2 regions of the Janthinobacterium sp. SUN033 genome follow, and region 1 is predicted to be linked to the other one. Evidence: riboswitches for the same ligand, from Rfam matches in the RefSeq annotation. Region 1 holds a riboswitch; the other holds the start of a gene.

Region 1 (3,115 bases):
AGGCCGGCGCGGTCCTTGCGGCGGAAGGTCGAGACGCCGGCCGTGAATTCATGGCGCAGGGAACCGGTGGCGAACTTGCCCTGGATCATGGCTTGCGCGCTCAGCGGTTTTTTCGTCTCGCCCAGGCTGCGGTAGTCATACACGTCGAAGTCGCCATTGCCGCAGAAGCCGGGGTACAGGTCTTGCGCGCTGCAGCCATACGGGAAGGCCGTGTAGTCGTCGCGCTTGAACGAGTGCTGGTTGGCCGACAGGGTGGCATGCCAGTCGTCATTGAACGCGTACTGGAAGCGCAGGCCGAGATTGCTGGTGACGGTTTCCACGGGGCGCGTCCACGGCTGCAGGTTGAGCATGGCGTCGGCGCTGATGCCGGTCGGCAAGGTTTTATTGTTCAGCAGCTGGAAGCCGGGCGCCGTGGCCTGCGCCTTGTCCTGGTAGTCGGCATCGATTTGCAGCAGGGCTTGCGGGGAAATCTGCCAGTCGAAGGCGCCGGAAATGAACTTGCGGTTGCCGTCCGCGCCCTTGATGTAGGAGCGCAGGCGCTCGGCCGCCACGTTGACGCGGTAGCCGAAGCGCGTGTCTTCCAGGCGGCCGCCCAGGTCGATGGCGCCGTACACGGTGCCGCGCTCGCGCGCTTCCACGGTGACCGTGCGCAGCGGGGCGGCGGTGGGGCGCTTGACGATGAAGTCGATCACGCCGCCCGGCGCGGCCACGCCTGCCTGCAAGCCGGCCAGGCCCTTCAGCACTTCGATGCGTTCCTTGTTTTCCAGCGGGATTTGCGTGTCGCCAGGAATGGCCACGCCATCCTTGCGATAGCTGGAATTGTTGTCGAGCTTGAAACCGCGGATGGAAAACTGTTCCGCATAGCCGACGGCGTTGTAGGCGTCGTTGATGCTGGTGTCGAGCTTGACGGCATCGCTGAGATTGCGGATCTGCAAGTCCTGCATGTCTTTTTGCGAAATGACGGTGACGGATGCCGGCGTCTGCAGCAGCGGCGCGTCACTGAAGCCGCCCACGGAGGCGCGCTTGGCGGCCGGCGCCTTGCTGGCCGTGACGACGACTTCGGCCATGCTTTGCGCCTGCGGGTCGGCTGCGTCGGAAGCCAGGGCGGGCGCGGCAAACGCGTGCAGGATGGCCAGGGTCAATACAGAAACAGATAAATTCGGTGTGGACATAGATTGCTCGTGGTTCAAGCCGTCTCTGTAAAAAGAGCACGGCAGGCTGCTTGTTCGGCTGGCGCCAACGCAGGAGCTATCAAAGGAGGGAGGTACTTTGCGCTTTCCTTCGCTGGCATTATCCAGATCAGGTACGAAGGGTATCTCTCACCCGGATGACTGCTCCAGGACCCCTAGCGAAATGACAGCTTAGCATGAACCACGGCCAGCTGTCCCACCCGGCTGACCGTTTTACAACAGTGTGGTGCGAATCTACAGACTGAGTTCCAGCACCTTGCGGCTGACGGCGGGCGTCACTTCGCGCTGTTCGCCCAGGGCCGTCATGCCGTGCGCTTCCAGGGCGGACACGACGGCGTCCACGCTGGCGTGGTTGAGGCCATAGTCGGCCAGGCGCGTCTTGACGCCCATGTGGCGGAAGAAGAATTCCGTGCGCGCGATGGCGGCCTCGATGCGGCCATCCTCGTCGCCGCCGTCCAGGCCCCACACGCGGGCCGCGTATTGCAGCAGCTTGGCGCGCTTGGCTTGTTTGCGCACGCGCAACATGCTGGGCAGGATGATGGCCAGGGTTTGCGCATGGTCGAGTTCGTACAAGGCCGTCAATTCGTGGCCGATGGCGTGCGTGGACCAGTCCTGCGGCACGCCCACGCCGATCAGGCCGTTCAAGGCCAGGGTGGCGCTCCACATCACGTTGGCGCGCACGTCGTAGTCGTCCGGGTGCGACAGGGCTTTCGGGCCTTCCTCGATCAGCGTCAATAAAATGCCTTCGGCGAAGCGGTCTTGCACGGACGCGTTCACAGGGTAGGTCAAATACTGTTCCATCACATGCGCGAACGCATCGACGACGCCATTGCCCACCTGGCGCAGCGGCAAGGTGAACGTCTTCGACGGGTCCAGCACGGAGAATTTAGGATAGACCTTGCGGCTCATGAACGAGCGCTTTTCCTGCGTGGCCTTGCGCGTGATCACGGCCGAGCCATTCATTTCGGAGCCCGTGGCCGGCAAGGTCAACACGGTGCCGAAGGGCAGGGCGGCTTCGACGATCTTGCCGCCTTTGGCCAGGATGTCCCACGCCACGCCTTCGTGCAGGGCGGCCGCGGCGATGAACTTGGTGCCATCGACCACGGAACCGCCGCCGACGGCCAGCAGGAAGTCGATGCGCTCGCTTTTCACCATGGCCACGGCCTGCATCAGGGTTTCATAGCTGGGATTGGGTTCGATGCCGGCAAATTCCAGCACCGTATGGCCGGCCAGCGCCGCCTTGACTTCATCGTAGACGCCGTTCTGCTTGATGCTGCCGCCGCCATACGTCATGAGCACTCTGGCCTGCGGCGGGATCAGCGCCGTGATGGCGGCGATCTGACCCTGGCCGAAAAGGATTTGCGTCGGATTGTAAAAGTCGAAATTGAACATGGGGCTCCTGCCGCTGAGGTTTAGGCTGTTGCTGAGCCATGATTATGGCCGAATGGGTGGAAACGTGCCGTGGACGCTTGAGCTTTTCGTCCGCGCGGTGGAGAATGCAGCCGATGTCACCACCACGCGAAAAGGAATGCGCATGACCACCGTCCCACTGGAAGAATCCGGCTTGCCGGCCACCGCGCTCGACATGCACCGCGCCATCGGCGCCACCATCGCCGCACTGCAGGCGCTGGACTTGAACAGCCAGCGTTTCGAGGCGTGCACGGACCCGGAACTGCGCCGCGTGCTCGCGCACGCGGGCGACACCAGCCGCAAGGAAGCGGCCATGCTGCTCGAATGGATGCGCCGCCGCGACGCGCGCCTGGACACGGCCATGAAGGAAGCGCTGTTCAAGGCGGGGCCGATTGTTGCCCAATATCACTATGACGAGAAAATATTGTAACTATTGGTTTGTTGCTGTGGCGTACCATGCGCCACTTTCGCATCGCTTCGCGTAGACTGTGCCCCTAATTAAATTTAACGTCGGA
Region 2 (3,115 bases), on a different contig from region 1:
GGCCCAGCCCGGCCACAAGCTGCGCGCGCTGCAGGCGGGCGCCAAGGATTTCGTCAGCAAGCCCTTCGACCTGGTGGAAGTCAAGACGCGCATCCACAACATGCTGGAAGTGCGCTTGCTGTACCAGAAGCTGGCCGAATACAACAAGTCGCTGGAACAGATGGTGGAAGTGCGCACGGCGGAGCTGCGCGAAAGCGAAGCGCGCTTCCAGCGTTTCACGGAACTGTCGTCCGACTGGTACTGGGAACAGGATGCGCAGGGCAACTTGACGCGCTTTTCCGGCCCCGTGGCTGAAATGCTGGGTATCGGCAGCGAGGAAGAGCCGCAGCGCTGGAACGCGGCCGAACGCGCCTTGCTCGACGCCAAGATTGCCGCAAGGGAACCGTTTCTCGACTTTATCTACAGCCGCGCCAACCTCGACGGCAGCACGCAATACCTGCAGGTCAGCGGCGAACCGATGTTCGACACGGGCAGCCGCTTCATCGGCTACCGCGGCATCGGCCTCGATGTCACGGAGCGCCATCGCAGTGCCTGATTTATACTGGGCGCCATCGATACAGACCAGGAAAAATCATGACCGACAAATCTCCCTCCTACTGGTTCCCCGCCAAGACCTATGGCTGGGGCTGGGGCTTGCCCATCACCTGGCAAGGCTGGCTGGTGTTCCTGGCCGCGCTGGCGCTGTTCGCCTGCGGCGCCTTCCTGTTCCCTCCGCAAACCATGCTGGTCGGCTACATCGTCTATGAAGTGGCCATCGTTGCCGTGCTCATTTTCATCTGCCAGCTGAAGGGCGAACCGACCAGCTGGCGCTGGGGCAAGAAGAAATAAGCGCGATGCAGTCTGTTGCAATGCAGCAGATGCGCAAAGACGACACCTGCAAGAAATCATCTGGCCACGCGGCGTGAACCGCGTATAATTGGCTCGCTGCCGCAAGGCGGCAAACGCTAGGGGTCCTGCCTTTCGCTGTGGAAACACGGTGCAAGCGCGGGTGAGAAATACCCTCCGAACCTGATCTGGATAATGCCAGCGAAGGGAAGCTTTAGGATGACTGCACCCCGCTTTTCCGCGTGCGCAATTCCGAACCTCCTTAGCTGGCTCCAGGCTTAAAAATAGTCTAGCCAAGGAGCCAAAATGAACGCCAACCCGAAATTCCTCTCCGCCACCGCCACGGTCGACGAAGCCGCCATCGCGCCGCTGCCCAATTCGCGCAAGATTTACGTGCAAGGCAGCCGCCCCGACATCCGCGTGCCCATGCGCGAGATCAGCCAGTCCGACACGGAAGCGTCGTTCGGCGGCGAAAAGAATCCGCCGATCTACGTCTACGACACGTCCGGCCCGTACACGGATCCGGACGTGAATATCGATATCCGCTCCGGCCTCGATACGCCGCGCCTGCCATGGATCATGGAGCGTGCCGACACGGAAGAATTGCCTGGCCCCACCTCCGACTACGGCATCGCCCGCCTGGCGGACCCGAAGCTCGCCGAGCTGCGTTTCAATTTGCACCGCAAGCCGCGCCGCGCCATCGCCGGCAAGAACGTGACGCAGATGCATTACGCGCGCCAAGGCATCATCACGCCGGAAATGGAATTCGTTGCCATCCGCGAAAACATGCGCCGCCAGGAGTATTTGCGCGAACTCAAGGCTTCCGGCCCCATGGGCGAGCGCCTGGCCGACCTGATGGGCCGCCAGCATCCGGGCCAGTCCTTCGGCGCCAGCATCCCGGTCGAAATCACGCCGGAATTCGTGCGCGAGGAAATCGCCCGCGGCCGCGCCATCATTCCCGCCAACATCAACCACCCGGAAGTGGAACCGATGATTATCGGCCGCAATTTCCTGGTGAAAATCAATGCGAATATCGGCAATTCCGCCGTGACGTCTTCCATCGGCGAGGAAGTGGAAAAGATGACCTGGGCCATCCGCTGGGGCGGCGACAATGTGATGGACCTGTCCACAGGTAAACATATCCACGAGACGCGCGAATGGATCGTGCGCAACAGTCCCGTGCCCATCGGCACCGTGCCCATCTACCAGGCGCTGGAAAAGGTCAACGGCAAGGCGGAAGATCTGACTTGGGAAATCTTCCGCGACACCCTGATCGAGCAGGCCGAGCAGGGCGTCGATTATTTCACCATCCACGCGGGCGTGCTGCTGCGCTATGTGCCGATGACAGCCAAGCGCCTGACGGGCATCGTTTCGCGCGGCGGCTCCATCATGGCGAAATGGTGTCTGGCGCACCACCAGGAATCGTTCCTCTACACGCATTTCGAAGAGATTTGCGAAATCATGAAGGCGTATGACGTGTCGTTCTCGCTGGGCGACGGCTTGCGCCCCGGTTCCATCTACGACGCCAACGACGAGGCGCAGCTGGGCGAATTGAAAACCCTGGGCGAGCTGACGCAAGTTGCCTGGAAGCACGACGTGCAAGTGATGATCGAAGGTCCGGGCCACGTGCCCATGCAATTGATCAAGGAAAACATGGATTTGCAGCTGGAACAGTGCGGCGAGGCGCCGTTCTACACCTTGGGGCCGCTGACGACGGATATCGCGCCCGGCTATGACCACATCACCTCGGGCATCGGCGCGGCCATGATCGGCTGGTATGGCACTGCCATGCTGTGCTACGTGACGCCGAAGGAACACCTGGGCCTGCCCAACAAGGCGGACGTCAAGGACGGCATCATCACGTACAAGATCGCCGCGCACGCGGCTGACCTGGCGAAAGGCCATCCGGGCGCGCAAATCCGCGACAACGCGCTGTCGAAAGCCCGCTTCGAATTCCGCTGGGACGACCAGTTCAACATCGGCCTGGACCCGGACAAGGCGCGCGAATTCCACGATGAAACCTTGCCCAAGGATTCGGCCAAGGTGGCGCATTTCTGCTCCATGTGCGGCCCGCATTTCTGCTCGATGAAGATCACGCAGGAAGTGCGCGAATACGCGGCCGGCATGGGCATCGCGGAAGACAAGGCGCTCCAGCAGGGGATGGAGGTGAAAGCCATCGAATTCATCAAGAACGGCGCCGAGCTGTACCGCAAGGTCTGAAGGAGGGCGTGATGACTGCATTGATCGACATCACGCTCAACGGCGCGCCGCACCAGGTGCCGCCGGGGCA

Evidence for each region. Region 1 has a riboswitch for thiamine pyrophosphate ahead of OX460_RS00040 (TonB-dependent siderophore receptor). Riboswitches for the same ligand answer to the same signal wherever they lie in the genome.
Region 2: linked by a shared signal. The riboswitch ahead of thiC (phosphomethylpyrimidine synthase ThiC) and the one ahead of OX460_RS00040 (TonB-dependent siderophore receptor) in region 1 are both predicted to bind thiamine pyrophosphate.

What each region holds. Positions count from the first base shown of each region.
Region 1 is NZ_JAPQNV010000001.1:7,051-10,165, forward strand. It holds gene OX460_RS00040 (TonB-dependent siderophore receptor) at 1-1,172, opposite strand, end outside; TPP riboswitch at 1,260-1,357, opposite strand; gene OX460_RS00045 (iron-containing alcohol dehydrogenase) at 1,425-2,582, opposite strand; gene OX460_RS00050 (hypothetical protein) at 2,725-3,030, shown strand.
Region 2 is NZ_JAPQNV010000007.1:151,067-154,181, reverse strand. It holds gene OX460_RS26255 (response regulator) at 1-535, shown strand, start outside; gene OX460_RS26250 (hypothetical protein) at 574-828, shown strand; TPP riboswitch at 937-1,052, shown strand; gene thiC (phosphomethylpyrimidine synthase ThiC) at 1,132-3,045, shown strand; gene thiS (sulfur carrier protein ThiS) at 3,057-3,115, shown strand, end outside.